Regions from separate parts of the Bradyrhizobium sp. USDA 4011 genome, predicted to be linked through region 1. Evidence: riboswitches for the same ligand, from Rfam matches in the RefSeq annotation. Region 1 holds a riboswitch; the other holds the start of a gene.
The links. Region 1 has a riboswitch for S-adenosylmethionine ahead of metX (homoserine O-acetyltransferase MetX). Riboswitches for the same ligand answer to the same signal wherever they lie in the genome.
Positions count from the first base shown of each region.

Region 2: it holds a riboswitch for S-adenosylmethionine, as region 1 does, so the genes downstream of both, ACVW1C_RS16375 (O-succinylhomoserine sulfhydrylase) here and metX (homoserine O-acetyltransferase MetX) in region 1, are expected to answer to the same signal.

Region 1 covers NZ_JBSSGG010000001.1:5,187,412-5,201,976, forward strand. Annotated here, with positions in the region: gene hisC (histidinol-phosphate transaminase) at 1-576, opposite strand, end outside; gene ACVW1C_RS24245 (chorismate mutase) at 616-1,479, opposite strand; SAM riboswitch at 1,666-1,745, shown strand; gene metX (homoserine O-acetyltransferase MetX) at 1,829-3,034, shown strand; gene metW (methionine biosynthesis protein MetW) at 3,031-3,696, shown strand; gene ACVW1C_RS24260 (alpha/beta fold hydrolase) at 3,790-4,662, opposite strand; gene ACVW1C_RS24265 (TIGR02594 family protein) at 4,895-5,554, shown strand; gene ACVW1C_RS24270 (MOSC domain-containing protein) at 5,612-6,388, opposite strand; gene ACVW1C_RS24275 (N-acetyltransferase family protein) at 6,445-6,960, opposite strand; gene ACVW1C_RS24280 (helix-turn-helix domain-containing protein) at 7,018-7,578, shown strand; gene clpB (ATP-dependent chaperone ClpB) at 7,770-10,421, shown strand; gene ACVW1C_RS24290 (hypothetical protein) at 10,476-10,742, opposite strand; gene ACVW1C_RS24295 (SPW repeat protein) at 10,838-11,200, opposite strand; gene ACVW1C_RS24300 (M23 family metallopeptidase) at 11,384-13,438, opposite strand; rRNA gene ACVW1C_RS24305 (16S ribosomal RNA) at 14,443-14,565, shown strand, end outside.
Region 2 covers NZ_JBSSGG010000001.1:3,500,680-3,515,244, forward strand. Annotated here, with positions in the region: gene ACVW1C_RS16340 (4-amino-4-deoxy-L-arabinose transferase) at 1-401, opposite strand, end outside; gene ACVW1C_RS16345 (helix-turn-helix domain-containing protein) at 663-1,502, shown strand; gene ACVW1C_RS16350 (VOC family protein) at 1,559-1,918, shown strand; gene ACVW1C_RS16355 (SRPBCC family protein) at 2,047-2,463, shown strand; gene ACVW1C_RS16360 (MATE family efflux transporter) at 2,647-4,089, opposite strand; gene ACVW1C_RS16365 (hypothetical protein) at 4,210-5,265, opposite strand; gene ACVW1C_RS16370 (2'-deoxycytidine 5'-triphosphate deaminase) at 5,560-6,666, opposite strand; SAM riboswitch at 6,800-6,879, shown strand; gene ACVW1C_RS16375 (O-succinylhomoserine sulfhydrylase) at 6,956-8,164, shown strand; partial or broken gene ACVW1C_RS16380 (SDR family NAD(P)-dependent oxidoreductase) at 8,354-9,128, opposite strand; gene pimD (pimeloyl-CoA dehydrogenase small subunit) at 9,267-10,412, opposite strand; gene pimC (pimeloyl-CoA dehydrogenase large subunit) at 10,608-11,798, opposite strand; gene pimA (dicarboxylate--CoA ligase PimA) at 12,019-13,704, opposite strand; gene ACVW1C_RS16400 (3-hydroxyacyl-CoA dehydrogenase NAD-binding domain-containing protein) at 13,881-14,565, opposite strand, start outside.

The sequences.
Region 1 (14,565 bases):
GGCATAGGCGGCGTCGAGCACCAGCAGCACATGCGAGGGCAAGGCGGCGCGCAGGCGCTTGACCTCGTCGAACGGGATATAGGTGCCGGTCGGATTGTTCGGGTTGGCGAGCCAGACCAGTTTCGTGCGCGGCGTCACCACCTTGAGGATGGCATCGACGTCGGCCGTGAAATCGGTCTCGGCCGCAATCACGTTCTTGGCGCCGTTCGCCATGGTGGCGATCGGGTAAACCAGGAAGCCATGGGTGGTCGAGATCGCCTCGTCGCCGGGGGCGAGATAGGTGTGCGCGAGCAAATTGAGGATCTCGTCGGAGCCGGCGCCGCAGATGATGCGGTCGGGATCGAGCCCATAGGCGCGGCCGATCGCCTCGCGCAGCACGCGCGAGGTGCCCTCCGGATAGTCCTCGAGATGGTCAGCCGCAGCCTTGTAGGCCGCGATTGCTTTCGGAGACGGGCCGAACGGCGTCTCGTTGGCGGACAGCTTGAACACCTTGCGGCCCGGTTCCGGCACCGGGCTCTTGCCGGGCGTGTAGGGCGCAATATCGAGGATGCCGGGGTTCGGCACGGGGCGGGACATCATCAACTCCGGATATACTACGGGCGGCTGGCTCTTGCTTCAGGTCCTTGCCGATCCGTTAGACGGCACCGTATAGCGCGTTGCGTGGCTGCCGACGAGGGCCGAAGAGCGCACCGAGGCGCCGGCCTCGATCAAGGCGAGCTTGATCTTCTCGAAACCCTTGTTAGTCAGGTCTTGCCCGGTGACCGAGACCAGCAGGGCCGCGCCGTCGAACGCGGTGTCGGGGACCGCGACGATCTCGGCGAGCGGGGCCAGCGCGCGGGCGACATCGGCGTTCCAGCCGGAGACGCGCACGCTCCAGGTCTGCACTTCGGTGACCATGGCGTCGTCGGCGACCCGCGAGATCACGAACACCGGCAGCGCAGCGGGATGGTCGGCGCGCTCGAGGAACGGCAGCCGCGCGATGATCTTCGGCGCGCCATCGGCCTCGAGCGCATTCCACCACGGCGTGCGGCTCGCGATCGCGGAGACCAGAGCGAGGTCGCCCTTCGACTTCGCCACCGCCTCGACCGCGGCCTGGGCGCTGAAATGCGAGACGTAAGGCACCACGAAGCCGAAGTGAAACCGCGCCGAGTCGCGCATCGCGGACTCGCCGACCGAGACGTCCGCATGCACCGCGAACGGCGCCTGCACATAGGTGAAGGTCGAGATGATGACGCGCCAGATGCTCTCGATGGTGTCGAGCGGCAGGATGCCGCGATGACGCTGCACCAGTTCGCGCATCATGCTGGCTTCGCGCGCCGGGCGGAACGCCGAGCCGACCTCCTGGGTCTTCTTGACCTGGATCAGGCGGTCGATGATGTCGCCGCGCGCCATCAGCAGGCGGTGAACCTGCTCGTCGATCGCATCGATCTCCTTGCGCAGCTCCTGCAGCGAGGGCGGCGACGGGGGTGGATTGGACATGCTCTCAAACCTTGTCGTCCGGGCGGCCCGATGCCGTGCCAGACAGGGTCCCTGATTAGGAAAGACGGCCAGCGAAAGCAAAGAGAAACGTCGCAGGCGTGCCTTGCGCATTCGGTTAACCATTGGCGCCCGGCAAGGGGAGGTTCGCTGGCCGCCTTGACGACGGGGGGCCTGAGGACTAGGTTCGCTGCACTCCGTGGTCATTTGAGCCGGCCGGCTTGCAGCCACGTTAAACAACTCGCTAAACAGGCCGGGGACAGATCAGCTCCCGGCCGAACCTTGTTCAGGCCGGGTTTTTTATGGCCTGATTTCTGTTCGAGCCCTCCCGCGCGGAGGCAGGGTCGCCTAGATGAGCAACGTGCGTCCGATACCCAGCCCGCAAACCTCGAGCGACGATCGCGCCCATGAGGCCGATCACCCGTCGTCACTGGTGGCGAAGTTCGGCATGGATCAGCCGCTGAAGCTGGATTGCGGCGTCGATCTCGCGCCGTTCCAGATCGCCTATCAGACCTATGGCCAGCTCAATGCTGACAGATCCAACGCAATCCTGATCTGTCACGCGCTGACCGGCGATCAGCACGTCAACAACACCCATCCCGTCACCGGCAAGCCGGGCTGGTGGGACACCATGGTTGGCGCCGGCCGGCCGATCGATCCCGAAAAATACTTCATCATCTGCTCCAATGTGATCGGCGGCTGCATGGGCTCGACTGGCCCTGCGTCGCTGAACCCTGCGACCGGCAAGGTGTGGGGGCTCGATTTCCCGATCATCACGATCCCCGACATGGTGCGCGCGCAGGCGATGCTGATCGATCGGCTCGGCATCGCGACGCTGTTCTGCGTGGTCGGCGGCTCGATGGGCGGCATGCAGGTACTGCAATGGACCGCGGCCTATCCCGAGCGCGTGTTCGCGACGCTTGCGATCGCGTGCTCGACGCGGCACTCGGCGCAGAACATCGCGTTCCACGAGCTCGGTCGTCAGGCCGTGATGGCCGATCCGGACTGGCGCGGCGGCCGCTATGTCGACGAGGACACCCATCCGCATCGCGGACTGGCGGTGGCGCGGATGGCCGCGCACATCACCTATCTCTCGGACGCCGCGCTGCACCGCAAGTTCGGGCGGCGGATGCAGGACCGCGAGCTGCCGACCTTCTCGTTCGATGCGGATTTCCAGGTCGAGAGCTATCTGCGCTACCAGGGCTCGTCCTTTGTCGAGCGGTTCGACGCCAACTCCTATCTCTATCTGACGCGTGCGATGGACTATTTCGACATTGCCGCCGACCACAATGGCGTGCTTGCGAAAGCGTTCACCGGCATCAAGACGCGGTTCTGCGTGGTGTCGTTCACCAGCGACTGGCTGTTTCCGACCTCGGAATCGCGCGCGCTGGTGCATGCGCTGAACGCGTCGAGCGCACGGGTGTCGTTCGCCGAGATCGAGACCGATCGCGGCCATGACGCGTTCCTGCTCGACGTGCCGGAATTCCTGGAGATCTCCCGCGCCTTCCTGCTGGCCGCAGGCAAGGCGCGCGGACTGAAAGACGACGGCCGATCATGAGCATGCAGCAGACACTTCCCTTGCCGGGCGTCGCGCCGGAGCGGACCGGCGGCTATCGCACCGATCATCTGCTGGTCGCCGACATGGTGCGGCCGGGCTCGCGCGTGCTCGACGTCGGTTGCGGCGACGGCGAGCTGCTGCAATTGCTGGAGAGCCGCGGCATCGACGGCCGCGGCATCGAGCTGTCGCGCGAGGGCGTCAATGGCTGCGTCGCCAAGGGCCTCGCGGTGGTGCAGGGCGACGCCGACACCGACCTCGTCAATTATCCCGATGACGCCTTCGACTACGTGATCCTGTCGCAGACCTTGCAGGCGACGCGGCAGCCGAAGGTGGTGCTGGAGAACCTGCTGCGGATCGGCCATCGCGCGATCGTCTCGTTCCCGAATTTCGGGTTCTGGAAGATGCGGCTGCAGCTCCTGATCGGCGGCCACATGCCGCGGACGGAGAATCTGCCGGCGAGCTGGTACGACACCGCCAACATCCATTTCTGCACCATCAAGGATTTCGTGCAGCTCTGCGAGGAGATCAACGTCAAGATGGAGCGCGCGGTGGCGCTCGACCTCTACGGCCGCCCCGTGCCGCTCAATCTGCCCTGGTGGGTGTGGAACATGTTCGGTGAACAGGGCGTGTTCCTGCTCAGCCGGGGTGGGAAGGCGAAATAGCTTCCGTCATTGCGAGGAGCGATAGCGACGAAGCAATCCATGCTTTCGCGCATGCGGGAAGATGGATTGCTTCGCTTCGCTCGCAATGACGATTTACACCGGCGCCGCCACCAGCGACCGCGGATCGCGCACCGGCCAGCGGCCGGCTTCCACCAGCGCGATGAAGCGCTCCACCATCTCGTTGAACAGTGCGGGCTCCTCGAGGTTGAGCACATGGCCCGACTTCGGAAAGAAGGCGAGGCCGGCGGCCGGCAGATGCTGCTTCAGGAACATGCTCGGCGCGATGCAATTGTCGTCCTCATCGCCGCACAGGATCAGCGCCGGCGTCGGCACGCGCTTGATGGCGTCGGTCATGGTGTAGATCGAGGGCCGGCCGCCCTGAAAGCTGCGCATCGTGTTGGCCGAGCCCTTGGCGTCGTGGCGGGCGAGCGCGGCGTAGAAATCGGCGTGGCCGCGCGGATCCTTCACCAGGAATGGGATCCGGCTCGGCGCCTCGCGCGTCACCTTGGCGACCTCGACCGAGCCGATCGCCTCGTACTGCTCGGCATTGGCGCGGCACTGCGCGCGGAAGGCAGCGAGATTCTCGAGGCTGGATCCGGAGCCGACCGCGGCCAGCGTCATCGAGAGCGCGCGCTCCGGCGCGTTGAGCGCGACCTGCAGCGACGAATAGGAGCCCATCGAGAGGCCGATGAAATGTGCCTTGGCGATGCCGAGATGGTCGAGCACCGCGAGCGCGTCGGTGTAGAAGTGCGTGTAGGTGTAGACGTCGGCGCTCGGCGGCACGTCCGACGGCGTGTAGCCGCGCGCGGAATAGGCGATGCAGCGGTGTCCGCGCGAGAAGTATCGCATCTGTGGTTCCCAATTGGTGTGATCCGCTGCGAACTCGTGCAGGAAGATGATCGGGGTGCCACTGCCCGCCTCTTCGAAATGCAGGCGGACGTTATCTTTCGTGACGGCATGGGGCATTGAAATCTCCTCTCGTTGGCCGCCCCCAGATTTGCAATTAATTTCCGCGGCTGCAATGCGGCAGTTCTGGCTATTTTCGTCATGGAATTTGCGCGGAATGACCCAGAAATCGTTCTCCCATGCGCCGCATGAAGTCTTCCTCACGCCGCATCCCGATTTTCAAAACCACCGCCGCGTTTCCGAGGGAACGCGACGGGGAGTTGGGGGGGCGTTTCAGAGGATCTCGTGAAGTATGGTTCAGTTGCTTGCGTATCGCCGGTCGCTTCGAGTTTTGGCGCTGGCTCTGTGTTCGCTCACGCTCGCCGTGATCTCCGCCGCTCCGGCGTCCGCCCGTCCGCATCATTCGCGTCACGCGCATTCGGCCCATGCCGGCCATCACGCGCGGCATTCCGCTCATCATCGCTACCGGCACACAGCGCGGCTGTCGCGCGCCGAGCGCCGCGCCCAGATGCAGGCGAGCGGATTCGGCGAGGCCAATGCGGCCGTGATGCCCGGCGCTGAGGCCGCGTCCAACACCGATGTGAGCGCGTCAGGTGGCTTCGGCTCCTCCGGCATCGTCGACACGGCGCGACGCTATCTCGGCGGCAATCCGACTGGCCGCTCCAGCCTGTGGTGCGCGCGCTTCATGAACATGGTGCTGCAGCAGACCGGCCATCGCGGCACGGGCTCCGACATGGCGAGCTCGTTCGCCAAATACGGCACGCGCGTTTCGGGGCCGCAGGTCGGCGCCATCGCCGTGATGGGCCGCCGTGGCGGCGGTCATGTCGGCATCATCACCGGCGTCGATGCCAAGGGCAATCCGATCATGATCTCGGGCAATAGCAGCCATCGTGTTCGCGAGGCGCCGGTCTCGCGCGGCCGCATCTATGCCTATGTGATGCCGACGAACTGAGCTGTCGAAAGCTGGGCAGGGCGCATCCGCGTCTTGCCCAGCCTGCGACGCTACAGGCTATTCGGCGGCAATCGTGTCGCCGACGGCCGCGCCGCCGTCGCTGATGATCTCGGCGTAGATGCCGCATTCGTTGTTCCCGAAGCGCTGCATCAGCGTGTTCGGGACCGAGAGGTCGCGCGCGCCGGTATCGGGATCGACATTGACCGCGGCGCAGCGGGTGATGCGCTTCACCACCTTGGCCCGCGCGCTGCCGATCGCAATGGTCTGGTCGAGCAGGCTGGCCTCATGCCAGGCCGGCCAGCCGTCGACATAGAGATTGGCGCGGAAGCGCAACGGATGCACCGGCGCCTGCACCATGTCCTCGATCGCCCGCAGGCTCGCCAGATTGATGATCGAGACCACCTTGCGCGGCACGTCGGAAAAACTGTGTCCGGCGCTCACCAGCACCTTCGGCGGTCCCTTGATCTGGCCGGCATGACGATCGGCGAAATAACTCTCGATCGCCGCGCGCCCGGCTGCCGTCTCGAGATCGCCCTGGGCGACCATCGCGCCGTGCCGGCGCAAGGTCAGCACGTGGCTGTCGTCGTCGAAATGGGCGCGCAGCGGCGCCAGCCATTCGTCCCGCTGCAGCATCAGGAAATGCGGCTTCGCCAGCCATTTCGGCGCTGACGGATCGAATCCGCTCGGGCCATTCTCGATCGCGTAGCGGCGATCCGAGCGGAGCGTCTCGCCGACCTTGAGTTCGGCGCGCGGCAGGGGCTCGGGCGTCAGACCCTTGACGGGATAGCGGTAGATGCCGGTGATCCGGGCGGAGGAGGTGTGCGTGCTGTCCATCCGCTCCCTCTAGCCTGTTTGGCGCGCGAGGAGAACCGTCGCCGAAGCGAAGGCAGCTAGTCAGGCCGCGCCGCGCCTGCGGCATCCAGCACGCGCTGCATGAAGACGAGGTCAAGCCAGCGGCCGAACTTACGCCCGACCTCCGGCATCCGCGCGACCTCGACAAAGCCGGCCTGCGCGTGCAGCCGCAGCGAGGCGGGATTGCCGCCGTCAATGCCGGCGATCATGATGTGCTTGCCCAGCGCCGTCGCGGCGGCCACGAGCTCGTCGACGATGACGCGGCCAAGGCCGCGGCCGCGATGGTTGGCATGGATATAGACGCTGTGCTCGACGCTGTAGCGGTATCCCGGGAAGGCGCGGAAATCGCCGAACGTGCCGTACCCAAGCACCACAGGCCCTTCGGCCGCGACCAGCACTGGGTAGCCCAGTGCCAGCCGGGCCTTCATCCAGGCCAACCGTTCGGCCTCGGAATCCTGCTTCTCAGTCCAGATCGCGTTCGAGTTGGCGACCGCCTCGTTGAAGATCGCGGTGATCGCAGGAATGTCCTGCTCGGTGGCGGGGCGGATCATCATCGGTAGTTCCTCGACGGGCCTCTTGAAGCGATCCCATCGTCTACTATATAAGACGCTATGTCAATTATAGGGGACACCGATGAGGCTCTCGGGCGGCGAGTTCGCGCTGAACGGGAGGGCCGCGGCTGGTCGCTGGCGGAACTCGCTGGGCGGGCCGGCGTGTCCAAGGCCATGCTGAGCAAGATCGAGCGGGCGGAGGCCAGCCCGACGGCGGCGACGCTGTCGCGGATTGCCACGGCCTATGGCCTGACCATGGCCGCGCTGTTCGAGGTTGCCTCACACACTTCCCGCCTGCAGCGGGCCAAGGATCAGCCGGTGTGGCGCGATCCGAAGGCGGCCTATCTGCGGCGGCAGGTGTTCCTGCATCCGGCCAATCCGCTGGAGCTGGTGGAAGTCGAGCTGCCTGCCGGGCAGGAAGCCGGCTTCCCGGCCAGCGCCTATCACCTGATCCGTCAGGTGGTCTGGGTCATCAGCGGCTGCCTCACCTTGATGGAAGGGGCGGAGCGCCATGAGCTCGCTGCGGGAGACCGCGTCGAGCTCGGGCCGCCATCGGATATCGTCTTCCGTAACGAAACTGCTCAGCCCTGCCGCTACCTTGTCGCCATCGTGCGGCGCTGAGCTCGATCGGGTGAAATCGCAGACCGTGGCTCTTCCGTTTCGGAACCAAGTGCCCACATCTGCGGCAAGCCTGAAAAATGATGGCGACGACCAGAGGCTGGTTGAGGAAGGTCAACGCGGCCCGCGGAAACCCAATGAAGATGCCGTTGTCATGCCTGAATGGGTGACGATGGCAGGCCGAGGGAAAACGAATGAACATTGAGAAGTACACCGAGCGCTCGCGCGGATTCATCCAGTCTGCCCAGTCGCTCGCAATGCGCGACGGTCACCAGCAGTTCTCGCCCTTGCATCTGTTGAAGGTGCTGCTGGACGACAATGAGGGGCTCGCCGGCGGTCTGATCGACCGTGCGGGCGGCAATTCCAGGGCGATCCTGAAAGCGACCGAAGAGGCGCTGAACAAGCTGCCGAAGGTTTCGGGCAATGGAGCCGGACAGGTCTACCTGTCGCCGGAACTGGCGCGCGCCTTCGATGCGGCGGAAAAGGCCGCCGACAAGACCGGCGACAGCTTTGTCACCGTCGAGCGGCTGCTGCTCGGGCTCACGCTCGAGAAGGGCAGCGAGGCGGCCTCCATCCTGAGCAAGGGCGGCGTCACGGCGCAGAACCTGAATGCGGCGATCGAAGCGCTGCGCAAGGGCCGCACCGCTGATTCCGCGACGGCCGAAAACGCCTACGACGCGCTGAAGAAATATGCCCGCGACCTGACCCAGGCTGCGCGCGACGGCAAGCTCGACCCGGTGATCGGCCGTGACGAGGAGATCCGCCGCACCATCCAGGTGCTGTCGCGGCGGACCAAGAACAATCCCGTCCTGATCGGCGAACCCGGCGTCGGCAAGACCGCGATCGTCGAGGGCTTGGCGCTGCGCATCCTCAACGGCGACGTGCCGGAGAGCCTGAAGGACAAGAAGCTCTTGTCGCTCGACATGGGCGCCTTGATCGCCGGCGCGAAATATCGCGGCGAGTTCGAGGAGCGGCTGAAGTCCGTCCTGCAGGAGGTCTCGTCCGCGGAGGGCGGCGTCATCCTGTTCATCGACGAGATGCACACCCTGATCGGCGCCGGCAAGACCGACGGCGCGATGGACGCGTCCAACCTCCTGAAGCCTGCGCTCGCGCGCGGTGAATTGCACTGTATCGGTGCGACCACGCTCGACGAGTACCGCAAGCATGTCGAGAAGGATGCGGCGCTGGCCCGCCGGTTCCAGCCGATCTATGTCAGCGAGCCGACGGTCGAGGACACCATCTCGATCCTGCGCGGCCTGAAGGACAAATACGAGCAGCATCACGGCGTGCGCATCACCGACTCCGCGTTGGTGGCCGCAACGACGCTGTCGAACCGCTACATCACCGACCGCTTCCTGCCCGACAAGACCATCGACCTGATGGACGAGGCGGCGGCGCGGCTGAAGATGCAGGTCGATTCCAAGCCGGAAGAGCTCGATTCGCTGGATCGCGACATCATCCGGCTGAAGATCGAGCAGGAGGCGCTGAAGAAGGAGAGCGATGCCGGCTCGAAGAGCCGCCTGCAGACCCTGGAGAAGGAGCTCGCCGGGCTCGAGGAGAGGTCGGCCGCGCTGACGGCGCGCTGGAGCGCGGAGAAGAACAAGCTCTCCAACGCCCAGAAGCTGAAGAGCGAACTCGATGCGCTCCGCGTCGAGCTTGCCAATGCGCAGCGTCGCGGCGAATTCCAGAAGGCGGGCGAGCTGGCCTACGGCCGGATTCCCGAGCTGGAAAAGAAGCTCGCCGAGATCGAGGCCAGCGAAAGCGGCAAGCAGAACGGCAGTGAGATGATGGAGGAGGCGGTCACCGCCAACCACATCGCGCAGGTCGTCTCGCGCTGGACCGGCGTGCCGGTCGACAAGATGCTCGAGGGCGAAAAGGACAAGCTCCTGAAAATGGAGGACGCACTCGCCAAGCGCGTCGTCGGCCAGGCCGAAGCGGTGCGTGCGGTGGCAACTGCGGTGCGCCGTGCCCGCGCAGGCCTGCAGGATCCGAACCGGCCGACCGGCTCGTTCATGTTCTTAGGCCCCACCGGCGTCGGCAAGACCGAGCTGACCAAGGCGCTCGCCGCTGACCTGTTCAACGACGAGACCGCGATGGTCCGCCTCGACATGTCCGAGTTCATGGAGAAGCACTCGGTCTCGCGCTTGATCGGCGCGCCTCCCGGCTATGTCGGCTACGACGAGGGTGGTGCACTGACCGAAGCCGTGCGGCGCCGGCCCTACCAGGTCGTGCTGTTCGACGAGATCGAGAAGGCGCATCCCGACGTCTTCAACGTGTTGTTGCAGGTGCTCGATGACGGCCGCCTGACCGATGGTCAGGGCCGCACCGTCGACTTCCGCAACACGCTGATCATCATGACTTCGAACCTCGGTTCGGAATTCCTGGTGAATCAGCCGGAGGGCGAGGACACCGCGGCGGTTCGCGATCAGGTGATGGGCGTGGTGCGGGCGCATTTCAGGCCGGAATTCCTGAACCGCATCGACGAGATCATCCTGTTCCACCGCCTGCAGAAGAGCGAGATGGGCCGCATCGTCGAGATCCAGTTCGCGCGGCTGCGCAAGCTGCTGGAGGATCGCAAGATCGAGCTCACGCTCGAGGCGAAGGCGCGGGATTGGCTCGCGGAAAAGGGCTGGGATCCGGCATACGGCGCCCGCCCGCTGAAGCGGGTGATCCAGCGCAGCGTGCAGGATCCACTGGCCGAGATGATCCTCGCCGGCGACGTCAAGGACGGCGATCGCGTGCTGATCTCGGAGAAGGGCAATGTGCTGACCTTCAACGGTCAGGTGCCCAAAACCGCCGAGATCGTGCAGTTCGATGCCCCCGTCTCGAAGCGCAAGCTGAACTGACACGCGCATGCAAAAGCCCTCCCCGCGGTCGCGGGGAGGGCTTCGTAATCAAGGCTATTCCTGCGGAACGATCGGTGGACTGAGCTGACCGGGCTCGTCGTCATCGGCGGGTTCGAGTTCGGACAGAATATCGACCAGCTCGCGGGTGCGGCCTGTGGCCAGCGGCCTGCCGGCGTTCATCAGCGGCTCGTCATTGGCAAGCCAGGCCTGGGCTTCGGCAAGCTCGGTGATCGTGGCGCCGGATGCGATGATCCTGGCGATGGTGACATCGTCGGCGTGGCCGACGGCTTTAAGCACATCGTCGCGGGTGAGCTGGGTCATGGCGCAAATCCTTGTGGATATCTTCGTTGAGCACGACCAAACCCCCGCCCGCCGGCGATCCGCGCCAGCGGGTAGGGACGCATCGTTTCAAGCCCTCAGCTGTGTGTTGTGAGCCGAGGCGGATGCTGGGACATCGCCCAGAGCTCGATCGCGGCAAGGACCGCGACGGCGATGCCGATCACCACGTGCACGGTCGTCGCGGTGGTCATTGCCTGGAACCCGAGGACCCAGGGCGAGACCATTGCCCAAAGCCCGACGATGAGGTTCAGCCACTCCTCCCAGACCGCGAATGCCGCGAGCGCGGCGATCGCAAGGACCGCCATCACGAGGCCGACGATGTGGGCGTTGGTGGAAACCGTGCCGGCGTCGAACTTGAACAGCCACGGCGACAGGAAGAGAATCGCGCCGAGGATCAGGTTTGCGACGTCGCACAGCTTTGCGTTGGTCCAGTTCTCCATGACACCCTCCATTGGAGGTTTTACTGCCGAATCAACTGGATGCTCGCCGTTCGGGTTCCCATCCTGGGGCACGAAATTTATTGAAATTGGCAGCGTGACGGCCTGGAAACGGCATCGCCTCTGATCTGCGCCTGCAACGTTTGCTGGCATCTGCGCGGCCGGACAGGCCGGCCTCTTGCATCATCAGCGGTTGGTAATGGAGCGCGTCTGCGACGTGGAACTCGTGGCGTCCGAGACGATGCGCGAACTGCCGCGGCTGGACATCTGGGCTTCGATCCGGTCGCGTTCCTTCTCGAAATTCGCCAGCATCGGCCCTTCGAGCGAGCGGCCGCGCGGCAGCTTCACGCGCATCGGGTCGACGAATCGGCCGTTGACCAGGATTTCGTAGTGGACGTGTGGGCCGGTCGACTGGCCGGTCGAGCCGACAAAGCCGATCACCTGGCCCTGCCGCACCTTCTTGCCGATCTCCATGCCTTTGGCGAAGGCCGACATATGGCCGTAAGCCGTCTCGTAGCCGTTGGAATGCTTGATGCGGATATATTTGCCGTAACCGCCCTCGTACCCGACCTTCTCGAGTATGCCGTTGCCGGAGGCGAAGATCGGCGTGCCGTAGGCGGTGGCCCAGTCGACGCCGGTGTGCATCTTCACATAGCCGAGGATCGGATGGCGGCGGCCGCCAAAGCCTGAACGCATGATCGCGTTGTTGACCGGCTTGCGGACCAGGAACTTCTTCGCGCTCTTGCCGGTCTCGTCGTAGTAGTCGACGACGCCGTCGTCGGAACTCTGGAAGCGGTAGTATTTCTTGGTTTCGCCGCCGACGGTCAGCGCGGCGTAGAGCACTTCGGTCTTTTCGGTGCTGGTGATGCCCTCGTCCTCGCCGGCATAGAACACGTCGAACGAGTCGCCGGGCTGGACCTTGCGCTGGAAATCGACGTCGTAGGAGTAGATCTTGACCATGTCGTCGATGACGGTCGGTGGCACCTTGTTGCGCAGGGCGGTCTCGTAAATGCTCTGATAGAGCCGCACGCCGCTGCCATCATCCTCGTCATCGTCGCTGGAATTGTCGGCGGTGTCGGTCGTGGTGTTCATGCTCTGCACGTCGACCGCAACGTATTTGCCGATATCGGACAGTGCGGCGACGGCTTCGACGACGGAGTCGTTGGCGACGATCACCCGATAGGGTTGCAGCCGGGCGCCCGGTGCTGACGGCGCCATCAGGATCCGCACCTTCTGGCCTTCCTTCAGCCCGCCATCGCGGCCGCGTGGGCCGAGCGTTGCGGCAATCGCCTTCGCCTCGTCGGGCGTTGCGCCCTGATCGCGCAGGATCGAGGTGATGCTGTCGCCCTTCTTGACGAGGTGAACCCGTTCACCGACCGGATTGCCGCCGGTGACCTGCTCCTTGGTCTTCGGCAGCAGGGTGACGTTCTCCGGCACCACGCGGGTCTCGAAGCCTGCATAGGGGTCGGAGGTGTTGCCCTCGGTGGCGTAGGCCATCCTGATATCGGGGCCGGCGCCGGTGGCATCGGCCGCGGCATTGGCCAGCGAGGCGTAGCGCACCGAGCCGCCGGAGCCGCGCCAATTGGCGGCGTCGCGGACCCGCATCAGCACGTCGTCGAGCGCGACCACGGCGGCGAGCTTGGCTTTCGGCAGCACGGATCCGAGATCCTTGGTGACGAAAGAGACCTCGGCGTCGGGCTCGGCCGCATTCGGATCCTCGGCCGCCGCCGGCGTGTCGGAGCCGACATCGGTCAACAGACGCTGCGCGTTGAACGCCGGAATCTTGGACGACAGATCGCTCGTGGTCATCGAGAGATTGCCGGAAATCCGGATGAAGGGCCGCACCCGCATCACGTCGCGATTGCCGACGCGGGTTACGGTCGACACGCGCACCAGGCTGCGGGAGGCGGAGGATTCGCTCGGCGGCGGCAGCCGGTCGCCCTTGTGCAGGCTGACGACGCGATCATTGCCGGTAAAGGCGCCGCGCAGCGCGCCTTCGACGCGCTCCGGCACCTTGGCGAAGGTCATCTCGCCATCGAGCGACGCAAAAACGGCGCCGCCGATCAGGGCCGCGCCACATAGTCCAGTCAGAATGGTGCCGCTGAACCATTGTACGGAGACACGGCGGCGATCGATCACCGCAGCCTCGGTGCCGTCGACTGAAAGCGGCGGTTCGTGACCGAGATCGATCATCCCGGTCTCGCGCCCAATGCCGCTTCCGCGTGACGCCCGTTGGCTCAACCCGATATCCCCCCAAATTCCAGCAACTGCGATCGACCTCTGCTCGTCCTCGTCCCCACCTCGATCCCCTGAAGAGGAATCTCGGCAGTGTGGCGAGCCACACGCATCGAAATCGAGAAGACGATGGGCATTAGCTAGCCGCACTCTCGAACGTCAATGGTGTGCAGATCTCTCGATGTTGCTCGGCCGCGTAGGGAAGAAGCGACGGGTTCTTGGAGAAAATCGCCTGGTCCCTCAGAAAAACCACCCGTGCCCCCACAGGTTACGAGCGGTTCAATGCATGTCTTATAGCCAGAACGTCGCAGGATTGTGGCTCAAGTGCGGCATTTGAGATGGAAAATCTTCCTCAAGCAGGTCGATGCCGCCGCCCGGTCTGGAGCGCCGGGGGACCCGTTCCGGAGGGCCTCACGAGCCCTTCGGCGACAAACTTTTTTTAAAGTTTTTTGCCGCGAGCATTGGGTTGCGAATTTTTACCTCCGACTTAAGCTATGGAGAACGCGAGCATTTTTTCGCACTGCACACGCGATTTGAGCTTGCGACGATTTGTTGACAATGGTCGTTGACAATCCCGAGGGGTGCGGACTATAAACCAACCACTGAGCGCGGCGCCGCCGGGTCACTGACCAAGGCGAGCGAACGCGCCACTGATGCTCCTCACTTCGATGAGTGACACAGCAGCCGACATAAATCGGTTGAGGTTCACTGTTCGTCGCTGAAGGGTAGAACCACCCTCTAAGGGTGTGGGGTCATCGGATCCCGGGCTGTTTGACAAGTGAAGATGAAGAAAGAGAAACGTGGACGGCGGAGTCCTTGCGTCTCTCGGAATACTTGAAAGCTTCGGCTTTTGACTTTCTGAGGGTGGACGAAAGACTTCGGCGGTACACGTTTAAAGGTTACACCATCGTTGCCAGCGATGTGAATCGTAGGCAGCTCGCAGACTTCGGTCGGCGAAGAATGGTGGGACCTCGTCAAACGTTGTGATCAGCCGGTTCAAAGTTCAAGTCCAACTTGAGAGTTTGATCCTGGCTCAGAGCGAACGCTGGCGGCAGGCTTAACACATGCAAGTCGAGCGGGCATAGCAATATGTCAGCGGCAGACGGGTGAGTAACGCGTGGGAACGTACCTTT
Region 2 (14,565 bases), 1.7 Mb from region 1:
GCATGGGTGCGCGAGACCCGCGCGCCAAGCAACCAGGCGCTGACGACGATCGACAGCGACGCGCATGCGGCGATCAGACGCGGCACCAGGAACGCACCCGCGCCACCAGGCACAATCGCATCGCCGAGGGCAACTGGCCCGGCCATCAATGTCGGCAGGAACCAGCCGCGAATGCCGTCGCGCCATTCCCATGTCAAGATGCCGTCATGGCCGAGCATCCGCCACGCCGGCTCGAGATACTGAAAGGTCTCGTCGGGATAGATCACGTTGGGCCAGACCGCGGCCGCAAGGCGCAACACCAACGCCAGTAGCAACAACGCGAAGAGCGGGTGAACACGCCCGCTCGCGCGCCCGACCATGCCTGCGCTGCCGGGCGCGGCTTCGGCGCTCGTGCTCGTCATCGTTCCGCCGATCGTTCTTTCGAGCAGCATGCCGGCGACCAGATAGCGGGCAAAGCCTTTAAGATGCGTGACCGGAGGCTCGTCGGGCCCCACATTCCAGCCGTGACATGCTTAACCGAACGTCAAGATTCCAGATGCGGGCGAGATGCGCCTCCCCGGGGAGATCGAGGCGATCGTGGGGTACCGCCGCGACCATGCGTGGCGGCAATGGTGATCTTGCCGGCGTTGCGCCGCCACGGCCGCAGCCCTAAATTTGGGGGTATGAGCCGGACCACACTGCTGCAGCGCGATCGCATCACGGTGAACGAGTTTCGCTGCACGGCGGAGCCCGGCGACAAGCCGTTCGTCGAGCAGTTCGCCTGCCACTCGGTGTCCTATGTGCGCAGCGGCAGCTTCGGCTGCCATTGTCGCGGCCGCTTCCATGAGCTGGTGGCAGGCTCGATCCTGGTCGGCCATCCCGGCGATGAATACACCTGCACGCACGACCATGTGGTCGGCGACGAATGCCTGTCGTTCTTCCTGGACCCGGAGCTGGTCGAGACGATCGGCGACCGCACCTCGGTCTGGCAGGTCGGCTCGGTGCCGCCGCTACCCGAATTGATGGTGATCGGAGAGCTCGCCCAAACGGCGGCAGCTGGCAACAGCGACGTCGGGCTCGACGAGATCGGTCACCTCCTCGCCAGCCGTCTTGTCGAGCTGGTGTCGGACCGCAAGGCAAAGCCCCTCACCGCCGGCCTGCGCGACCGCCGCCGCGCCGTTGAAGCGGCGCTGTGGATCGACGCCAATTCACACCATCAGATCGATCTCGACGATGCCGCGAAGCAGGCCGGCCTGAGCACCTTCCATTTCCTGCGGCTGTTTTCCGCGGTGGTCGGCGTGACCCCGCATCAATATCTCGTGCGCTCGCGGCTGCGCCATGCGGCGCGACGGCTGGTGGATGACGACAGCCCGGTTACCGACATCGCCTATGATGTCGGCTTCGGCGACCTCTCCAATTTCGTGCGCAGCTTCCACCGCGCCGCCGGTGCCTCGCCGCTGAAGTTCCGCCAAGCCTCCCGCGGCGACCGCAAGATTCTCCAAGAACGCCTTGCGCTGCAATAGCAGGATTGCTCCGGTCCGCGCGTCCATCGACGCGCCCAGCGACTGGAGACCCCATCATGTACGACCACATCGGATTGCGCGTCGCCGACCTCGACGCCAGCGTGCGCTTCTACACCGCGGTGCTGGCGCCGCTCGGCTTCGTGCTCTGCTCACGCGACGACAGCGGCGCGGGCTTCGGCCCCAAGGGCGAGCCGGCGCTCTGGCTGCATCTGCACAAGGGCAAGACCCAAGGCGGCGCGCACGTCGCGTTCCGCGCCCCGAGCCATGACGCGATCAAGAAATTCCACACCGAGGGCCTGAAGGCCGGCGGCAAGGACAACGGCGCGGCGGGCCATCGCAAGGACTACAGCCCGACCTACTACGCGGCGTTCCTGCTCGACCCCGACGGCAACAATGTCGAAGCGGTGTCGACCTAGACGCATTCCCCGCATTCCGCCGTCATTGCGAGCGGAGCGAAGCAATCCATGTTTCCGTCTGCTGCGATATGGATTGCTTCGTCGCTTCGCTCCTCGCAATGACGCCCTCTCTCGAAAGGATCAAAACCATGGCTTCAATTCACAAGGACATTCCGATCGACGCGCCGGCCGATCATGTATGGAACGCACTGCGCGATTTCGGCGCGCTGCATACGCGGCTGGTGCCGGGCTTCGTGACCGATACGCAACTCGTCGGCGACGTCCGCACCGTCACCTTCGCCAACGGCACCGTGGCGCGCGAGACGCTGGTCGATTGCGACGACAAGCGACGACGGCTGGTCTATGCGATCACCAGCGAACGGCTGAAGCAGCATTCCGCCTCGGTGCAGGTGTTTGCCGAAGGCGATGCGCGCTGCCGGGTGGTGTGGATCGCCGATGTGCTGCCGCACGAGATTGCGTCCTACATGGACGCGCAGATGGACCTCGGCGCGGCCGCGATGCAGGCGGCGCTTGCCAAATCGGCGCGGGAGAAGCCCGCGGCGTGACCTTGCAGGTCACGCGACCGTCCGCGCATTCAACATGCGACCGTCACCCTGAGGAGGCCGCGCAGCGGCCGTCTCGAAGGGCGACAGCCCCGCTGTGTCCGCGAGCGGACGCCGAAGCATCCGGGCCGTCGATCCTTCGAGACGGCCGCTGCGCGGCCTCCTCAGGATGACGGGTCCAATAGCTCAAGACAGCGCCGGCTGCGCCTGGGTGACCGGTGAGGACTTGCCCCAGCGCGTCAGGATCACGCTGAGGCAGGAGAGCACGCCGAGCACGCCCATCGAAGCGGCGGCGAGTGCGAAGAAATCTTGCGCACTCGCCTCATGGGTCGACAGCCACCAGCCGCCGGTGCCGATGAAGATCAGCCGCGCGGTCTGCGCCAGCACCGGCCCCAGCACCTTCGCCGCACCTTGCGAGGAGAAATACATCGACATCGCAAGCCCAATGAAGGCGTACATCGGCGCGGCGGTCGACAGATACTGATGGCTGGTCGCCCGGACATGCGGATCGTTGGTGAACAGGTTGACCCAGAGGTCGGGGAAGACGGCGATGAAGCTGCCGACCACGCCGACCGCGAGGAACGACAGCGTGCCCGCGGTCCAGGCGATGCGCCGCGCCCGAGCGACGCGTTCGGCGCCGACGGCCATGCCGATCATCGGCACCGAGGCGATACCGACCGCGAACGCCACCGAGGTCAGCATGAATTCGAGCCGGGCGCCGATGCCGTAGCCGGCAAGCACCGCGGTGCCGAACTGCGCCAGCATGTGGGTGAAGATCGAGATCGTCAAAACCGATTGCAGCGGCGAGAAGCAGGAGACCGCGCCGACCCTGAGGATGTCGATGAACATCGCCCATTGCACGCGCAGCCCCTTGAGCTTCGGCTTCACGCGGGCGCGGCCCGAGAACAGATACCAGCCCATCACGCTGATGCTGATCGAATAGGCGATCAGCGAACCCGCCGCGACGCCGCGCATGCCGAATTGCGGCACCGGCCCGAGGCCGAGCCCGAGCGTGCCGCCGAGAATGATCTGCCACACCGCCGAGGACAGGATCATGGTCGACGGCAGCTTCATGTTGCCGGTGCCGCGCAGGATGCCGGCCATCGTGTTCATCAGCCAGGGCAGGATCGCGCCGCCGAAGAAGATCTGCGAATAGGCGATCGCCTGCGCCAGCACATTGCCGCGGCCACCAAGCAATTCGAGCAGGCGCGGACCGAAGGTCAGCATGCCCAGCATGAAAGTCAGACCGAACGTCAATCCGATCAGCAGCGCATGCATTGCAAGCGTCGAAGCGCGCTCGATCTCTCCGGCGCCGAGCGCGCGCGCGATCGCGGATGCGACGCCGCCGCCCATCGCACCACCGGACATCGTCATGGTCAGGATCACGCAGGGAAACACCAGCGCCATCGCCGCGAGCGATTCGACGCCGAGCCGGCCGATATAGGAGGTCTCCGCGATCACCACGCAGGTGCCGGCGGAGAGCGCGATCACGTTCGGCCACGCCAGCCACAACAGCGTGCGCAAAATCGGCCCGTCGAGCAGCGCGTTGCGCGCCGGCCTGGTCACCGGCGGCGGCAGCGGCCGTTCTTGTTCGTCGACGGGTATTTCGGCGAGGCCGAGATCGGACATTTCCACTCCCACGCGCGATCTTCGGGAGCCGCGCCATGGTGTTTCCCTACCATGGCGAACGCGGATTCCACGTGCGCGGGACGCAAGGGGGGCCTGCGTGATTGCAGGTGAACCTCTGACCTAGCCGACCGACCACACGAACGGCGCGTCGGCGGCGCCATTTGGCCTCAGATGCACCGGAATGTGCCGTCCGCAGCCGGCCGCCAGCCCTTCGAACAAGCCTGTCAGAACGCTGGCGCAGGCCGGGTGATAATCGGCCACATCAGCCATCAGCTTCCAGCCCTGCTGGCGGATCTCGAACTGGCCCTCGGACTCGCTGATGTCAGCGACATCATCCTGCGACTCGAAGAGCACGCGCAGGAATGCGGCAAATTCCGCGGCACGGCCACGACGGCCACCGAGCGCCTGCGCGACCTCGTCAAAATACTGCATGCCAATGAGCTTGCCGGTGAGGTGCAGCAGATAGCTCGCATCCTCGGGGCCGAACACCTGCACGATGACGGGCGCGGCCGTCTTCACATATTCCATCGCGTAGTTGCGATAGGCCTTTTCCAGCCGCGGTTTCGGCCAGCTGTCGACCGGCAATGCCGGCGCGGTTCCGGAATCGAACAGCGGCGCCTCGAGATGGCGGGCGAACACCAGGCGCTGGTCGAGCTCGAGCGGATGATCGTACTCGCAGTAATAGCCCTCGAGCCCGTCCTGGCCGTCGACACTCTGCTTGGTGCAGACGAAGCCGAGCCTGAGATCGCCGAGCGCGACACCGTTGTTGGCGTGCCAGCCGCGCAGCATCGCGCGCGAGACCTCGCCGGGCACGCCGCAGATCGCCGTGCCCTTCCAGATCCAGCGCGGCGGCGGATAGCGGATCCAGGCCTTGCGGTCGGTCTCGTACATGTATTCGACATGCACGCCGCCGATCCAGTTGGAGAGATAGTGATATTGCGCGGCCGCGACCGCCGGCGGCAGGCCGTCGAGGCCGAGCTTCTTCAAGCCGGGCAGGAAGCGCTCCTGCTGCTGGCGGCGAAACACGCGGAAGACGAACTCGGCGGCGTCGGCGGTACCGCGGCGCGTGACCACGGTGAGGATCAGCCCGGTGAAGAAGGCGTGATAGAGATCGGCGACGCTGCGCCACTTCCGCCACCGCGCTTCTTGCTGCGCTGAATCTGCTGCGGCGCTCATGTTCACTCCCGGTTTGTTGTTTGCTGGACTGTGTCATCGCCGAAGAGACGACGCAACCAACACACTCGGTGTCATCGCCCGACTTGCCGCCTCCGCTGAAGCTTCGGCGTGCCTGAGACTGTAGGCCTCGTCGAAGCCTTGGCGTAGACGGGATCGGGCGATCCAGTATTCCAGAGACAGTCGTTGTCGATGGAGAGGCCTCGGCGTACTGGATTCCCCGCTTTCGCGGGGAATGACGGCGGAGAATAATGGCGAGACGGTCTTGTCTCGCGACAAGAAATCCAGGTTGCGGAATTATACGCGAAAATGCTTGGAGAGCTTCAGTCCCTGCGCCTGGTAGTTCGAGCCGATGCGCTGGCCGTAGAGCGCGTCGGGGCGTTCGAGCATGCGTTCATAGACGAGGCGGCCGACGATCTGGCCATGCTCGAGAATGAACGGCACCTCGCGCGAGCGCACTTCGAGCACGGCGCGCGCACCCTTGCCGCCGGCGCCGGCATAGCCGAAGCCGGGATCGAAGAAGCCGGCATAGTGGACGCGGAATTCACCGACCAGCGGATCGAACGGCACCATCTCCGCGGCGTAATCCGGCGGCACCTGCACCGCCTCTTTCGACGCCAGGATGTAGAACTCGCCGGGATCGAGGATCAGGCTGCCGTCGGGCCGCGCCTTGATCGGCTCCCAAAACTCGTCGACCGAATAGCCGCCGCGGCGATCGACATCGACCACGCCAGTGTGGCGCTTGGCGCGATAGCCGACGAAGCCGCCCGAGTTTTCGCCGGAGAGATCGACCGACAGCGCGACGCCGTGAGTGAGATCGGCATCGTCGGCATCGACCAGCCGCTCGGCGGCATGCAGGGCGTCGAGCTCGTCGGCGGTCAATGTCGCCTCGCCGATCCGGAAACGGACCTGGCTGAGCCGAGAGCCCTCGCGCAGCAGCACGGGAAACGTCTTCGGGCTGATCTCGGCGTAGAGCGGGCCGTGATAGCCGGCGCCGATCATGTCGAAGCGGCGGGTGCCGTCGGCGATCACGCGGGTGAAGACGTCGAGCCGTCCGGTCGAGCTCTTCGGGTTGGCCACGGCCACGATCTCCGGCGGCAGCGCCAGGCTTTCCAGCAGCGGGACGATGTAGACGCAGTTGGTCTCCAGCACCGCGCCGTCGGAGAGATCGATCTCGTGCAGCTTCAGCTGGTCGATCCGCTCGGCGACGGTGGCATCGGGACCGGGCAGGAAGCTGGCGCGGACGCGGTAGGCGATGTCGCCGAGGCGAAGATCGAGGCTTGCCGGCTGGATCTGGCTCTCGACAAAGTCATAGGCGGGCAGAATGAGGCCGGCCTCCGCCATCTCCGCGATCATGCGGTCGGGCAGAATTCCGTTGGATTCGTCTTCCAGCGTGAACGACACGATGCGGTCCCTTGGCGATCCCTCGAGATGGCCCAAAATCATACTCTGAGCGGCCATCAAGCCCCAAATTATGGGCTTTTACGGGTTATCCGATGACCGTCTTGACGGAAAGGGCGCGAGGGAATATCAGCTCCACTTATCCCGTGGTGATTTGAGCCGGCCGGCTTGCAGCCACGTTAAATAAGTCGCTAAACAGGCCGGGGACAGTGTGATCCCGGCTTGTGGAGGTTGCTCCAGGCCGGTTTTTTTGTGGCCATTTTCGCCAGGAAATGGCCACTTCGGAGGTCACATGTCTGAATCCAAGTCTTCTGAAGCCAAGTCTACTGCCCACCTTCGTCCCGAAACCCGCCTCGTCCATGGCGGCACGCTCCGCTCGCAATTCGGGGAGACGTCGGAAGGGCTGTTTCTCACCCAGGGCTACGTCTACGACACCGCCGAGCAATGCGAGGCGCGCTTCAAGGGCCAGGATCCCGGCTTCATCTATTCGCGCTATTCCAATCCGACCATTGCGATGTTCGAGCGCCGCATGATCGAGCTCGAGGGCGCCGAAGCCGCGCGCTCGACCGCGACCGGCATGGCCGCGGTGACCACCGCGATCCTCGCGCCGCTGAAGGCCGGCGACCACGTGGTGGCATCGAAGGCGCTGTTCGGCTCCTGCCTCTACGTCGTGCAGGACCTGCTGCCGCGCTACGGAATCGAGACGACGCTGGTCGACGGCCTCGATCTCGACCAGTGGCAACGCGCATTGCGGCCCAACACCAAGACCTTCTTCCTGGAGAGCCCGACCAATCCGACGCTCGACGTGCTCGACATCGGCGCGATCGCGGAGATCGCGCATAGCGGCGGCGCCCGGCTGATCGTCGACAATGTGTTCGCGACGCCGATCTGGCAGAGCCCGCTGTCGCTCGGCGCCGACGTCGTGGTCTATTCCGCGACCAAGCATATCGACGGCCAGGGCCGCTGCCTCGGCGGCGTCATCCTGTCGTCGGAAGCCTTCATCGCCGAGCACATCCATAATTTCATGCGCCAGACCGGTCCGTCGCTGTCGCCGTTCAACGCCTGGGTGCTGTTGAAGGGTCTGGAGACGCTCGGCATCCGCGTGCGCGCGCAGACCGAAAACGCGGCGAAGATCGCCGAGGCGCTGGCGAAGCATCCGAAGATCACGCGGCTGGTTTATCCCGGTCGCCCCGATCATCCGCAGGCCGAAACGGTGAAGAAGCAGATGGGCGCCGGCTCGACGCTGGTCGGCTTCGAGGTGAAGGACGGCAAGGCCGGCGCCTTCCGCTGCCTCAATGCGCTGAAGATCTCGCGCATCTCCAACAATCTCGGCGATGCCAAGAGCCTGGTCACGCATCCCGCGACCACGACGCATCAGCGCCTCGCGCCGGAGGCTCGCGCCGAGCTCGGCATCAGCGAAGGCTTCATCCGCTTCTCGGCCGGGCTCGAGCACCCCGACGATTTGATCGAGGATTTCCAGCGCGCGCTGGAGCAGGTCTAAGCCTGGATCGGCAGCGGAGGTTCACCTCTCCCTTGGGAGAGGTCGGCGCGTAGCGCCGGGTGAGGGGTTACGGTCTCTCGTCAGAGCTGCGGCCCCTCACCCGATTTGCTTCGCAAATCGACCTCTCCCCAACGGGGAGAGGTGAAGCGAGTGCGCGGCCAAAGCGATTCAATCAAAGTTCATTGTGCCTTACGTCGCAGCCGTCGTGACGCCGCCGTCGACCACGATGGTCTGGCCGGTCATGAAGGTCGAGGCATCGGAGGCGAGATAGGCTACCGCGCCCGCGATCTCGTCGGGCTCGCCGATGCGGCGGAGCGGCGTCGACGCGGTGCGGCGCTTCAGATTGTCCGGATCCTCCCACAGCGCGCGGGCGAAATCGGTCTTCACCAGGCCCGGCGCCACGCAATTGACGCGCACGCCCTTCGGGCCCCATTCGCCGGCGAGGCTGCGGCACAGCGCAAAGTCCGCCGCCTTGGAGATGCCGTAGGCGCCGATCACGGTCGAGCCGCGCAGGCCACCGATCGAGGAGATGATGACGACCGAGCCCTTGCCGCGTTCGGCCATCTGCGGGATCGCCAGCGCGGAAAGCCAGATGTTGCTCTTGACGTTGGAGCCCATGATCTTGTCGAAGGCCTCGTCCGTGATGTCGAGCAGCGGGCCGTAGTAGGGATTGACCGCGGCGTTGCAGACCAGGATGTCGATCTTGCCGTAGTGCTTGATCGTGCCCGAGATCAGTCCCTCGACTTCCGCCCGGCGCGCGATGTTGCAGGGGATGACGAGCGCGTCACCGCCCGCCTTCTTGATGCCGTCGGCGACTTCCTGGCAGGCATCCGCCTTGCGCGAGGAGATCACGACCTTGGCGCCGAGTTTTTGCCAGCAGTTCCGCCGAGGAGCGGCCGATGCCGCGGCTCGAGCCGGTGACGACCGCAACCTGGCCGGTGAGATCGAACGGGGTGTTCTTCATTGTTGTTGCCTCCCGGATGCGCCGTCATTCCGGGGCGCAACGCAGTCGCGAACCCGGAATCTATTAGGCCACATCATTGGTTGTGAAATGGATTCCGGGTTCGCCGCGCTGCGGCGCCCCGGAATGACATCAGTGTGCTTACGCCAACAGACCGCCGCCCTCGCTGACGCGACGGAGGTGGTAGTCGGTATCGCCGAACGTGTTCTCGATCATGGTCAGCCGCTTGAAGTAGTGGCCGATCTTGGCTTCCATGGTCATGCCGATGCCGCCATGAAGCTGGATCGACTGCTGGCCGACGAACTTCAAGGACTTGCCGACCTGCACCTTGGCGGCCGCGACCGCCGACGAACGCTCCTTGGCATCGCTGAAGTCCGACGCCATGGTCGCGAACATCGACATGCTGCGGGCCTGCTCCAGCGCCACGAACATGTCGGCGGCGCGGTGCTGCAGGCTCTGGAACGAGCCGATCGCAACGCCGAACTGCTTGCGGGTCTTGATGTACTCGACGGTGTCCTTCAGCGATTGGTCCATCGCGCCTACCGCTTCCGCGCACAGCGCAATGCGGGCTTCGTCCGCGACGCGCTCGATCAGGGGCAGGCCATTCTCGGGATCGCCGATCGCGGCATCCGCGCCGACCTCGACATTGGTGAAGGTGATGTCGGCCGCATGCAGGCCGTCCTGGGTGGGATACCCCTTCCTGGTGACGCCCTTCGCGTCCGCCGGAACCAGGAACACGCCGATGCCGGTCTTGTCGCGCTGGCCGCCCTTGGTGCGCGCGGTCACGATCAAGGTGTCGGCGTTCTCGCCGTTGAGCACGACGAACTTCTCGCCGTCGATCACCCAGCCCTCGCCCTTCTTCTTGGCCGTGGTCACGACGTCATGGAGATCGTAGCGCGAGTTCTTCTCGAGCTGCGCGAAGCCGAAGGTCTTGCTGCCGTCGATGATGCCGGGGATGTACTTGGCCTTCTGCTCGGCCGAGCCGCCATGACGCAGGAAGCCGCCGGCGACCACGACGGTGGCCAGATAAGGCTCGACCACCAGCGCCTTGCCGAGCGCTTCCATCACGATCATGGTCTCGACCGCGCCGGCGCCGAAGCCGCCATCGGTCTCCGCGAAGGGCAGGCCGAGCAGGCCCTGCTCGGCGAGCTTGCCCCAGAGCGCTTTGCTCCAGCCGCCCTTCTCCTTCATGTACTTCTTGCGTGCATCGAAGTCGTAGGCATCAGCCAGCAATCCGTCGACGCTTTCCTTGAGAAGCCGCTGCTCCTCGGACAGATCAAAATCCATGTTCGTTCCCCTAACTAACTGATCGTTGTTCAAACCGGGACCTCTTCACCTCGCCCCGCTTGCGGGGAGAGGTCGGAACGCATCGCGAGATGCGTTCCGGGTGAGGGGGTACAGGTCTCTCGGCATTCCCTGCACGGAGAGAGGCCCCTCATCCCAACCCTCTCCCCGCAAGAGCGGGGCCAAGGGAGAAGAGCATCAAAGCCCCAGCACCGCCTTGCTGATGATGTTGCGCTGGATCTCGTTGGAGCCGCCGTAGATCGAAACCTTGCGGTTGTTGAAGTAGCTCGGCGCGATCTGCGCGGTCCAATCCATGCTCTCGTTCGAGCCGGCATCGCCGTGCTCGTCATAGGGCGCGGCGAACGGACCGATGATCTCCATCAGAAGCTCGGTGGTGGTCTGCTGGATTTCCGAGCCCTTGATCTTGAGCACCGAGGAGGCCGGATTGGGCTTGCCCTTGCCGTGCTTGCCTTCGTCGGCGACGACGCGGAGCTGGGTGAGCTCGAGCGCCTTCAGCTCGATCTCGCAGGCCGTGAGCTTTTCGCGGAACGCCGGATCCTCGATGATGGCGCGGCCGCCGGACTCGACCTTGGAGGCCAGCGCGCGGATGCGGCGCAGCCGCTCCTTCGAGACGCCGACCCGGGCGATGCCGGTGCGCTCATTGCCGAGCAGGAATTTTGCGTAGTCCCAGCCCTTGTTCTCCTCGCCGATCAGGTTCTCGTAGGGAACCTCGACGTCGTCGAAGAACACCTCGTTGACCTCGTGGCCGCCGTCGATGGTCTGGATCGGGCGCACGGTGACGCCCTTCGACTTCATGCTGAACACGATGAAGGAGATGCCCATCTGCTTCTTCGCGGCCGGATCGGTGCGGCAGAGGCAGAAGATCATGTCGGCGTGCTGGGCGAGCGTGGTCCAGGTCTTCTGGCCGTTGATGATCCACTTGTCGCCACGGCGCTCGGCCTTGGTCTTCAGCGACGCAAGGTCCGAACCCGAGCCCGGCTCCGAGAAGCCCTGGCACCACCAGTCGTCGACATTGGCGATGCGCGGCAGATATTCCTTCTTCTGCTTCTCATTGCCGAATGTGTAGATGACCGGGCCGACCATGCTGACGCCGAAGGCGAGCGGCTGCGGCGCGGGATAGGACTGCAGCTCTTCGTTGAAGATGTAGTGCTGCACGGTGCTCCAGCCGGTGCCGCCATATTCCTTCGGCCAGTGGGTGACGCCCCAGCCCTTCTTGTTGAGGATGCGCCACCAGGTGACCATCTCGTCCTTCGACAGATGGCGGCCTTCCTGCAGCTTGCGCCGGGTCTCCGGCGGCACGTTGTTCTTGAAGAACTCCCGTACCTCCTCGCGAAACGCTATCTCTTCCTTGGTGAAAGCGAGATCCATCGGATCCTCCTTTTTGAAAGCTAAACTACCCTTCTAACTCTCTCGCTGTCGTCCCTGCGAAAGCAGGGACCCATAACCACCGGCCCATCGCAACTGGCAAAGCTGGCTGCCGCTTGTGCCTCTTCCGAGGGCCGCGGCGTATGGGTCCCGGCTCGCGCTTCGCTTGGCCGGGACGACGAAATAACTACAACACCTCGAACGGACCCGATGACGGCGTCCATCATGAGCGCGATCCTGATGCGGCTTGTTGCGTGGTTTGAGACGTCTTCGGCTGCTGCTGGCGCAGTTCGTAACGGGACAGCTTGCCGACCGGGGTGCGCGGCAGCTCGTCGACGAACTCGACCGCCGCCGGCAATTCATGCTTGCCGACCTTGCCGGTGAGGAATGCGCGCAGCTCGTCGATCGAGAACACTTTCTCGCCGTCGCGCAGCTTGATGAACGCCTTTGCCGCCTCGCCGCGGTAATCGTCGGGGATGCCGATCACGATTACTTCCTGCACGGCGGGATGCGTGTAGATCGCTTGTTCGATCATCTGCGGATAGACGTTGAAGCCGCCGGAGATGATCATGTCCTTCTTGCGGTCGACCAGATAGAAATAGCCGTCGGCATCCATGTAGCCGATGTCGCCGGTCAGGAAGCGGTCGCCGACAAAGGCTTCCGCGGTCTCCGCCGGCCTGTTCCAGTAACCTTTGGTGACGTTCGGGCCGCGGATGCGGATTTCGCCGACCTCGCCGACCGGCATCACCTTGGTGGAATCCTCCAGCGACACCACGTCCATCTCGATGCCGGGCAGCATCAGCCCGATCGAGCCCGGCTTCTCCGGCCCTTCCTTGGGGTGGCCGGTGCCGGGCGAACAGGTCTCGGTCATGCCCCAGCCGCTCTTCAGCTTCATGCCGACGCGGCGCTCGAAGATCTTTGCGACCTCGACCGGCAGCGGCGCGCCGCCGGAGCCGGCGACCACCAGCGAGGACAGATCGCGCTTGTCGAGATCCGGCAGCGAGGCGATCGCGATCCACATCGTCGGCACGCCGGGAAACACCGTCGCGCGCTTGACCTCGATGTCGCGCATCACGGCCTCGACGTCGAAGCGCTGATGCAGCGAGATCAGATGGCCGCGCCGGATCGCCGACAGCAGCACGACGGTCAGCGCATAGATATGAAACAGCGGCAGCACGCAGATGACGCGCTCGATCGCGTTGCGTTCGAGCCGCGCGGGCTTGCCCCAGACATCATAGATCGACACCGCCGCGGTGAGATTGCCGTGGCTGAGCATGGCGCCCTTGGGCAGGCCGGTGGTGCCGCCGGTATATTGCAGCAGCGCGACGTCCTCGACGTCGACGGCAGGCCATTGCGACGGCTTGACTGCGCCCTCGATGAACTGGCGGTGGGTGATGATCGCAGGGTTATCGGGCAGCGCGGCTTGCGGTGTGCCGACCTTGCCCCAATGATCGTCCTCGCAAACGATCAGGCGGTCGAGCAGCCCCTTGGCGAGGAATTTCAGCGCGGTCGGCAACAGCGCCGACAGGTTGCTGGTGACCAGCACCCGTGCGCCTGAATCGGAGAGCTTGTGCGACAGCGCGATCTCGCCGTCGAGCGGCGACAGATGCACGACGCGCGCTCCGGCCTTCAGCGCGCCGAAGAAGTTGATCGGATGGTCCGGCGAGTTGCCGAGAAACAGCGCGACCGAGGTGCCCTTGCCGTAACCGGCCCGCATGAAGGCGGCCGCCGCGGTCTCGACCAGCGCCTCAAGCTCGCTGTAGCTGATCTGCCGGTCGCGAAATTCGAGCACCGGACGTGCGCCGAACTCGGCAGCCGCATTCGAGAGCAGGTCCGGCAGCGTGCCGCGCGTGATCTCGTCGCTCCACTGCACGCCCTTGGGATAATATTGTTCGCCGGGATAGGTCATGGAAACGTTCAACACCTGTTAGGTGAGCATCGGCGTGTGGGCTCCCCTCCCCCTTGTGGGGAGGGGTTGGGGAAGGGGGTTCACGCGGGCAGTGCCGATGCGGCCACACCTCTCCCTAACCCTCTCCCACAAGGGGAGAGGGAACCCGAACACCGAGCCAGTGGCGCCAAGAAAGATCACGCCGCCTTCGACACGGCGGCGAGCGAGGCGAAGGTCTTGCCTTCGTCCGCGAGCTTCTTCAGCAGCGGCGCCGGCTCGAGCGAAGGATCGTTGGTCTCCTTGGCGTAGAAGGCCAGGCGATCCGCGATGTGCTTGAGGCCGACGGTGTCGGCCCAGAACATCGGGCCGCCACGATAGATCGGCCAGCCATAGCCATAGAGCCAGACCACGTCGATATCCGACGGACGCGCCGCGATGCCCTCGGCGAGGATCTTCGCGCCTTCGTTGATCATCGGGTACATCATGCGCTCGAGGATCTCGTCGTCGCTGACGACGCGCTTCTTGCGGCCGAGGCGCGCCAGCGTCTCGTCGATCAGCTTCTCGACCTCGGGATCGGGCAGCGCCGCGCGCGAGCCCGCTTCATACTTGTAGTAGCCCTTGCCGGTCTTCTGGCCGAAACGGCCGGCTTCGCACAGCGCGTCCGCGATCTCCGACTTGATGCCGCGGTCCTTGCGCGAGCGCCAGCCGATATCGAGACCGGCGAGATCGCCCATCGCGAACGGGCCCATCGGCATGCCGAACTTGGTGACAACAGCGTCGACCTGCTGCGGCAGCGCGCCTTCGAACAACAGCTTTTCGGCCTGCTTGCCGCGCTGCGCCAGCATGCGATTGCCGACGAAGCCGTCGCAGACGCCGACCACG